DNA from 2 places in the Cronobacter universalis NCTC 9529 genome. Region 2 is predicted to be linked to the other one. Evidence: predicted binding sites of a transcription regulator. Region 2 holds the regulator's gene; the other holds the start of a gene.
The links. Region 2 encodes Fur, which represses iron uptake genes when iron is present. Its sites were predicted from a motif close to ATAATAATGAGAACNACTATCAA; they were not measured.
Positions count from the first base shown of each region.

Region 1: the regulator Fur is predicted to act here: its motif matches at 2,621-2,643, upstream of entS (enterobactin transporter EntS).

Region 1 covers NZ_CP012257.1:3,096,177-3,100,780, reverse strand. Annotated here, with positions in the region: gene fepC (iron-enterobactin ABC transporter ATP-binding protein) at 1-605, opposite strand, end outside; gene fepG (iron-enterobactin ABC transporter permease) at 602-1,594, opposite strand; gene fepD (Fe(3+)-siderophore ABC transporter permease) at 1,591-2,571, opposite strand; gene entS (enterobactin transporter EntS) at 2,706-3,950, shown strand; gene fepB (Fe2+-enterobactin ABC transporter substrate-binding protein) at 3,976-4,604, opposite strand, start outside.
Region 2 covers NZ_CP012257.1:1,305,843-1,310,446, forward strand. Annotated here, with positions in the region: gene AFK65_RS05955 (beta-N-acetylhexosaminidase) at 1-1,020, shown strand, start outside; gene AFK65_RS05960 (helix-turn-helix domain-containing protein) at 1,078-1,689, opposite strand; gene fur (ferric iron uptake transcriptional regulator) at 2,011-2,463, opposite strand; gene fldA (flavodoxin FldA) at 2,754-3,284, opposite strand; gene ybfE (LexA regulated protein) at 3,446-3,727, opposite strand; gene ybfF (esterase) at 3,856-4,604, opposite strand, start outside.

The sequences.
Region 1 (4,604 bases), 1.8 Mb from region 2:
TCGTGCAACACCGCGGCAAGCGTATACCCCTGCTCGCGATTAAGCGCGCTCAGCAGCTCCAGCAGATCGATCTGATGGCTGATATCAAGCCAGGTGGTCGGCTCATCGAGCAGCAAAATCGAGGTCTCCTGCGCCAGCACCATCGCAATCCAGGCGCGCTGGCGCTGGCCGCCGGAGAGCGTATCGACGCTCTGGTCGGCAAGCGCGGTCACGCCGGTCGCCGCCATCGCCTTTTGCACCGCGCGCTCGTCCTCGTCGCGCCAGCGGGTAAACAGCGGCTGATGCGGATAACGCCCGCGCGCCACCAGCTCCGCAACGGTGATATCCCCCGGCGCGCTGGCGTTCTGCGCGAGCAGGCCAATACGCCGCGCCACCTCTTTAGTGGCGAAGCGCTGAATAGCCTCGCCATCGAGCCGCACCTGCCCGCCGAGCGGTTTCATCAGACGGCTCAGCGTGCGCAGCAGCGTCGATTTGCCGCAGCCGTTCGGACCGATAATCGCGGTGAATTTGCCATCCGGGATCGCCACGTTCAGCCCGTCGGCGACGCGAAAATCGCCGTAGCCCAGCGTCAGCGCTTCGCCGGTCAAGCGTGAGGTCGTAGTCATCTCTTGCGTGACTCCTGTATCAACAAGGCGATGAGATAAATGCCGCCGAGGCAGACGGTGACGGTGCCCACCGGCAGCTGATAAGGCGTAAACAGATACTGCGCGCACAGATCGGCGGCCAGCAGCAGTAGCGCGCCGCACAGCGCCGCCTGGGTCAGCCCGAAGCGCGCGGTGCCGCTTAAGCGACGCGCGATATGCGGCGCCACCAGCGCGACAAACGAAATCGGCCCGGCCATCGCCGTCGCGCCTGCGGTCAGCACCACGCCGGTCAGCATCAGCAGCAGGCGAGAGCGTTCCACCGCCACACCCAGCGCGCAGGCGCTGTCGTCGCCCATCTCCAGAAGCCGCATCCGGCGCACCAGCAGCGCGCTCGCCAGCAGCGCCAGCGCAAGCAGCGGGGCGGCGGGCAGCGTTTTGCCCCAGGTGATGCCGTTCAGCGAACCGGCGTTCCACAGGCCCGCCGACAGCGCCGTCTCAAGCGACGCCTGCAACAGCAGCCACGTATTGAACGCCACCAGCATCGCGCGCACGCCAATGCCGATAATAATCAGCCGGAAAGTGTCGATGCCGTTGCGCCAGGCGAGGAGCCAGACGATAAACGCCGTCAGCGTGCCGCCCGCGATGGCGGTGAACGCGATAGCGGACTGGTGCTGGCCCGCCAGCACCATCGCCACCAGCACGCCGCTCCAGGCGCCGGTGTTAAAGCCCATCACATCCGGGCTGCCTAAAGGGTTGCGCATCAGCGACTGGAAAATCGCGCCGCTCACGCCGAGCGCGGCACCCAGCAGCAGCGCCATCGCCACGCGCGGCAGCCGCCATTCGGTGACGATAAGCGCAACATTGCGCGGCGCGTGGCCGGTCAGCGCCTCCAGCACCTTACGGGCTTCAAGCGTTACCGCGCCCTGCGTCAGCGCCCAGAGGCCGAGACCGATGCACAGGCTCAACATCAGCAGGCAAAAGAGCCCTAAACGAGGGGGAACGGATCTCATAGCGACGCTCCGCCGCGCCGCTGGCGCACCAGATAAATCAGCGCGGGCGCGCCGATAAACGCGCTGACCACCGATACCCGCAGTTCGCCCGGCACTACCAGCCTGCCAATGATATCCGCGAGCAGCAGCAGCGACGGCGTGGCGAGCAGCGTCACCGGCAGCGACCAGCGGTGATCCGCGCCCACCAGCCAGCGCGCCAAGTGCGGCATCATCAGGCCGATAAAGGCGATGGGGCCGACCACGGCGGTGGCGCTGGCGCACAGGAGCGTAATGGCGATAAGCCCGAACACCTGCGTGCGCGCCACGCGGCTGCCGAGCGCCGTCGCCGTGTCGCTGCCCATGCTCAGGCTGTTCAGGGCGCGCCCCAGCAGCAGCGCGATAACCGCGCCCGTGAGCACGACCGGCACAATGGCTTTAAGCGTCGTCAGGGTGCGGATATCAAGCGAGCCCGCCTGCCAGAAGCGCAGCTGGTCATACACCACCGGGTTTAACAGCGCGATGCCGCCGGAAAGCCCTTCCAGCACCGCGGCCAGCGCCACGCCCGCGAGCGTCAGGCGCACCGGGCTAAGCTGCCCGCCGCCCGCGCTGCCGGTAAACGCCACCACGAGTGTGGCGGCCAGCGCACCGCACAGCGCCAGCGCGAGAATATGCAGCGGATCGCTCACGCCCCACAGCGCCGCGCCCAGCACAATGGCGAAACTGGCGCCGGAATTGACGCCTAACAGGCCGGGGTCGGCGAGCGGGTTGCGGGTCAGCGTTTGCATCAGCGCGCCGGCAAGCCCGAGCGACAGTCCCGCGACAATACCCGCAAGGGTGCGCGGCAGACGCGCATCCAGCACGATGGTGCAGTCCGCCTCGCGGCAGGTGCCGGTGAGCGCGTCCATCACGAGAGAGAAGGGCAGGGATTTGGCGCCCGCCAGCAGGCTGAGGGCGACCATCAACAGCAGCAGTAACAAGAGACACCCCAGGACAACCATCCTGGAGGAAAGGCGCGAGGCCGACATAACGCACATCCTGGAATCGATAATGATAGTTATTATCACTCTTATCTGGCTATGTTAGCATGGCCGTCCCGTTATCCGGCAAGGAAAATTCGCGTTAAGGCCCTGTAATGAACCGACATTCGCTGTTACTGAACCTCTCGTTACTGAAAACCCATCCCGCTTATCGCGCCGTCTTTCTGGCGCGCTTTATCTCCATTCTCGGCCTTGGACTGCTCGGCGTGGCGGTGCCGGTACAGATCCAGACGCTCACCGGCTCGCCCTTCCAGGTGGGGCTGGCGGTCACGCTCACCGGGGCGGCGATGTTTATCGGGCTGATGACCGGCGGCGTGCTGGCCGACCGCTATGAGCGCAAAACGCTTATTCTGCTGGCGCGTTCCACTTGCGGCCTCGGGTTTATCGGGCTGTGGATCAACGCCGTGCTGCCCGCGTCGTCGGTCACTGCGATTTATCTGCTCGGGTTATGGGACGGGTTTTTCGGGGCGATCGGCGTGACGGCGCTGCTGGCGGCGACGCCCGCCATCGTCGGGCGTGAAAACCTGATGCAGGCGGGGGCGATTACCATGCTGACGGTGCGTCTGGGCTCGGTAATTTCGCCGCTACTCGGCGGCGTGCTGCTGGCCTGGGGCGGCGTGGCCTGGAACTACGCGCTGGCGGCGCTCGGAACTTTTCTCACGCTCCTGCCGCTGCTCACCCTCCCGGCGCTCCCCGCGCCGCAGATGCAACGCCAGCATCCGCTGCGCGCGCTGGCCGACGGGCTGCGCTTTCTTGCGGCAAGCCCGGTCGTGGGCGGCGTGGCGCTGGTCGGCGCGCTGCTGACGATGGCGAGCGCGGTGCGTGTGCTTTATCCCGCGCTTGCGAACCACTGGCAGATGGCGAGCGGCGAAATCGGCGTACTGTACGCCGCGGTGCCGCTCGGCGCGGCGCTGGGGGCGCTCACCAGCGGCGGGCTCGCGCACGCCCCGCGCCCTGGCCGCACGCTGCTGATTTCCTCGGTGCTGGCGCTGTTGGCCGTCGGCGCATTCAGCCTGATGCCGTTCTGGCCGCTGGCGTTTATCTGCCTGACGCTGTTCGGCTACCTGAGCGGCGTGAGCTCGCTTATCCAGTACCAGCTTATCCAGACCCGGACGCCGGATCACATGCTCGGGCGCATTAACGGCCTGTGGACCGCGCAAAACGTCACGGGCGACGCCATCGGCGCGGCGGCGCTCGGCGGTATGGGCGCCTGGCTGTCGCCGGTGAGCGCCGCGAGCGTGGGCGGGATTGGGCTTGCGATCGTTACCCTTGCGCTGGCGCTGCTTTTGGCGGAACTGCGCCGGTTGCGCCAGCCGCCGCCGGAACCCGCGCCGCATTAAAAAAGGGGCCATCCGGCCCCGTCTTTTACTGTTTGAACAATGCTTCAAGCCGTTTCAGCAACAGGCTGGCGCTGTAGTAATCGAGCCGGAAGGTTTCGGTGCCGAGCGCGTAAACCCGTTTATTTTTCACCGCCGGAAGGTGGGCCAGCAGCGGATCGCGCAGCAGCGCCGCGGCGTCTTTATCATCGGCGGCGAACAAAAACAGCGTCTCGCCGTTCAGCCCCGCCGCCAGATTTTCACCGCCGAGCTGAATAATATCGTGGCGTTTGCCCATGCTGGTGAGGCCGTGCGCGGCAGGGGGCGGCGCGAGCGTAAAGCCGAGCTGGCCGAGCAGTTTCCCCTGCGCCGATTCGGCGGTCCAGAGATTCGCGCCGTGCGCGGCGGGGTTATAAACCAGCGCGCTCACGGGCTGCGGCGGCAGCGTCATCTGCGCTTTCGCCTGCGCGAGCTGCTGGTCAAACTGCGCGATGCGCGCGGCGGCCTGCTTCTCATGACCTGTTATCTCGCCGAGCTGCGTTAACAGCGCCTGCCAGCTTTTGTCGTCGTAATTGATGATTAATGTCGGCGCGATAGCGGAAAACTGTTCGTACAGCGCCTGCGCCGAATCGCCGCCGGTGGCGCTCACCAGAATCAGATCCGGCATCTGCGCGGCCA
Region 2 (4,604 bases):
GGTTATACGGACAAAGCGAAACCAGAGGCCGGGAAGGGAATTATCGATCAGCGCCGTCAGGACAAGCCCTGGGCGCGCTCGCCGGTGTGTCAGAAGATGGTGCAGGACGGCGTGGTGGCTGATGTCGAGCATCTCTCCAGCTACTTTGGCGCGGAAGTGAGCAAGCTTGTCAAAGCCCACGGCATCGACACCATGCAGGCGTGGCAGGACGGGCTTAAGGACGCGAAAGACGCCAGCGCGTTCGCGACCCCGCATGTTAACGTCAACTTCTGGGACTCGCTCTACTGGGGTGGTTTCGATACGGCGAACGACTGGGCAAATAAAGGTTTCCGCGTGGTGGTCTCTAACCCGGATTATGTTTATCTCGATTTCCCGAACGAAGTAAACCCGGCGGAGAGCGGTTACTACTGGGGTACGCGATTCAGCGACGAGCGCAAGATTTTCAGCTTCGCGCCGGATAACCTGCCGCAAAACGCCGAGACCTCCGTCGATCGCGACGGCAATCCGTTCAGCGCCAAATCCGACAAGCCGTGGCCGGGCGCGTATGGCCTCTCGGCGCAGCTCTGGAGCGAAGTCGTGCGCACCGATAAACAAATGGAGTACATGATGTACCCGCGTCTGCTGGCCGTTGCGGAGCGCGCCTGGCATCGCGCCGCCTGGGAGCAGGATTATCAGGCAGGACGCGAATATAAAGGCGGCGAAACGCATCAGGTGGATGTGAAAGCGCTGCATGAGGACTGGACGCGCTTTGCGAACCTGGCGGGCAGCCGCGAACTGCCGAAGCTTGAAAAAGCGGGCGTGCAGTTCCGTTTACCGGTGCCCGGCGCGCGCGTTAGCGAGGGCGTGTTGCAGATGAACAGCAGCCTGCCTGGCGTTGCGATGGAGTATTCCACCGACGATGGCGCGCGCTGGCTGCGTTATGACGCCGCGAAGCCGCCACGCGTCACAGGCGCGGTGCAGGTGCGCAGCGTCAGCAGCGACGGTAAGCGCTACAGCCGTGTGGATAGCGTACAGCCATAACGCAGCGTAATTAAAAAGCCAGCCTCCGGGCTGGCTTTTTCGTGAGGGACGCAAGGCTTACAGCGCGTCAGGCAGATGGTAAACCGCGACCAGCTTGCCTTTGCTTATCTCAATATTCTTCGCGCTGCGCAGTTGAGAAAGGGTTTTCATCACCATGCTACGGGAAAGATTAGTTTTTTTAACAATATAATCCGCCACGTTAATGCGGTTGCGCATGAACTCATCCATCGCCGCCAGGCAATCAATATTGGCTTTAATCATACTGAAGCTGTTTCTGCCGATCATAATTTCTTCGCGATAGCAAAGCGTATTAATAATCCATGAAGACAAAATAAGCAGATGTAACTGACAGTGATTTTTCTCAATTTCCTGCATGAAATAATCAAAAGGAATTAACTGATAATGACATTCAGAATCAGCCTGTAATTTTGCGAATTGGGATTTACCTAAATTCCTGGCGAGACCAAGGACGGAGGGCGCGCTGCTTTTTTCCAGAAGCAGCCGGTCGCTCTGGCGCATCAGAGAGAACTGACCGCCGCGAATGATGCAGATCTCCCCGTCCCGCAGGGGGATGAGCGTATTTTTTTCCGCACGAGACCAGCTACCATAGCTATTGAAAATATCCGCGATACGGTAAATCTCAGCAAGCGGTTTAGGGGGTAAGACCATATGGGTTACCTTATATAAAATAAAATTAAATCGTTGCTGTATCTTAATGGATGGATTTTTATTGCTGCAATAAGGCGCAGGAGAGATAAAAGAACAAACAGGGATAATCTGATGCCTAAGCGATTGAGCGGCAAAGATATTTATCTTTTCTGAATTTCAATTTAATAAAATATATGTGGTTTAATTAAGCATTGTGCGCTGTATTAAAACACTATCACTATTTAACTCTATCTAAAAAAATACATTTCTATTTTCGGAGCAGCGTTTTCAGGCAATAAAAAAGCCGACAGATGTCGGCCTGGATGATGCAGTGTGCGAGTGTTATTTCCCGCCAGCCTCGTGGGCGTGTTCGTTTTCGCGGCAGTCGCCGTCCGCGCAGTGACCATACAGATAGAGACTGTGGTTGGTCAGGCGGATGCCGTGACGCGTGGCGATCTCACGCTGACGGGCTTCAATGGAGTCATCGCTGAACTCGATCACTTTGCCGCAATCGAGGCAAATCAGATGATCGTGATGATGCTGTTGCGTCAGCTCGAAAACGGATTTGCCGCCTTCGAAGTTGTGGCGAGTGACGATGCCGGCATCATCGAACTGGTTAAGTACGCGATAGACCGTGGCAAGGCCAATCTCTTCACCCATGTCAATCAGACGCTTATAGAGGTCTTCCGCACTGACATGATGATTGACCGGTTCCTGCAGCACTTCGAGGATTTTTAATCGAGGAAGCGTGACTTTCAGGCCGGCCTTCTTTAATGCGGTATTGTTGTCAGTCATGCGGAATCTGTCCTGTTGCTTAACGACTCGCTCCGGAAGGGAGCGATACATCGGATACGCCGAAGATGAATGCGTCTCATTATAGAACTGACATGCCTAAATGAAAACCGCAAGCGTCCGGCAAAAAAGAGCTTAAAAATCGTGGGCCAGCCAGCGTTTTTTACGTGGAGGGCCTGATAATTAAGGAAGCTATTGTACAGCGTAGTGAGGGAAAGTTAAAAATTTGTAGCAATTATTTTCATTGCTTTTATCTATCAAACGGCGCGGAACGGTGCCCGCGCCGCTTATCATCAGGCGTTGATGATTTCCTGCAGATGTAGCTCTTCGGAAACCTGTTTGACCCATTTTTCAACGCGTTCCGCGGTCAGCTCCGGCTGGCGGTCTTCGTCAATCGCGAGACCGACGAAGTGATCGTCGTCCGCCAGGCCCTTGGAGGCTTCAAAGTGGTAGCCTTCGGTCGGCCAGTGGCCAACGATGGTCGCGCCGCGCGGCTCGATAATGTCGCGAATGGTGCCCAGCGCGTCGCAGAAGTATTCTGCGTAATCTTCCTGGTCGCCACAGCCGAAGAGAGCTACCAGCTTGCCGTTGAAGTCAATTTCTTCGAGCGTCGGGAAGAAATCATCCCAGTCGCACTGCGCTTCGCCGTAATACCAGGTCGGGATGCCAAGCAGAAGAATATCGAATGCTTCCAGATCTTCTTTGCTGCTTTTGGCAATGTCATGCACTTCAGCAACGTCTTTCCCGAGCTGTTTCTGGATAATTTTTGCGATATTTTCGGTATTGCCGGTGTCGCTGCCGAAAAAGATGCCTACGATTGCCATAAGAAGAATAACCTCTTGAATCTAAATGTGATGGTGCTGGCATAACGCCCACAGATAGGGCAATCATAGCAGAACAAAAGAGGGTGCGGAAACGGTATCAGGCGCCGGGTGCACTCTCTGCTACATTGCCCCGTCCTTTTGGGTAAAATTCAGACCAGACCTTACTCCTGCAAGGCTTTCAGCTGCGCGAGCAGCATCGCTTCTATCAGCTCGCTGCGGCTGATATTGCGCGCCTGCGCGAGATGGTTCAGCGCGTCTACCGCGTCGGCGTTCAGCTTCAGCTCCACGCGCTTAAGCCCGCGAACTTTGTCACGTTTAAGCTGGTTGCGCTTATTGATGCGCAGCTGTTCGTCGCGCGACAGCGGATTGGTTTTCGGTCTGCCCGGACGGCGTTCATCCGCGAAGAGATCGAGCGTTGTGCGGTCCGTTTGTTCTTTTGCCATGGTATGAGTATAGACAGGGGAAACAGGCTGCCGTGGCGGAGCCCGGCGGTATTTCAGCGCGCCATCATACATGAGGCAGCGAAGCGCGCCAACGCATCCGGCGCGCGAGGGCGCCGGTCGGTCTGTTTTTAATCAGTTTCCAGAAAACGACGGATCGCGCGCAGCACCGCCTGCGGTTTTTCGGCATGCACCCAGTGACCGGCGCCCGCAATCACATGCGCGCGGGCCTGCGGGAACTGCGCGAGCAACGCCTCGCGGTGCGCTTCTTCCACATAAGGCGACGCGCCGCCGCGAATAAACAGCGCGGGGCCGTGCCAGGCGGGCACCGTTTCCCAGCCGACGATACGCGAATACTGGTTCCACAGCACCGGCACGTTAAAGCGCCACTCGCCCTCGACAAACGATTTCAGCAGAAACTGCACCACGCCTTCCTCAGCAATCTGCTGACGCATAATCTCCGCCGCCTGCTGGCGCGACGTGGCGCCCGCGTCGCTCACCGCGTTCACCGCGTTAAAAATTTCATCGTGACGGCGCACCTGGTAATCCACCGGCGCGATATCAATCGCCACCAGCTTTTCTATGCGCTCCGGCGCGAGGGCGGTCACCGCCATCGCCGCTTTGCCGCCCATCGAATGGCCGATGAGAATCACCTTATTCAGCCCCAGCGCGTCGAGGGTTTCGAGAATATCCTGCGCCATCGCCGGGTAATCCATCGTCTCGCTACGCCCGGAAAGCCCGTGGTTTCGCAAATCAACCTGCACAACGTCATGATCCGCCACCAGCTCACGCGCCAGCACGCCCAGGTTATCCAGGCTGCCAAACAGCCCGTGAATGAACACAATCGGTGTATTTTGAGTCGGTTGTTGCGCAGATTGCG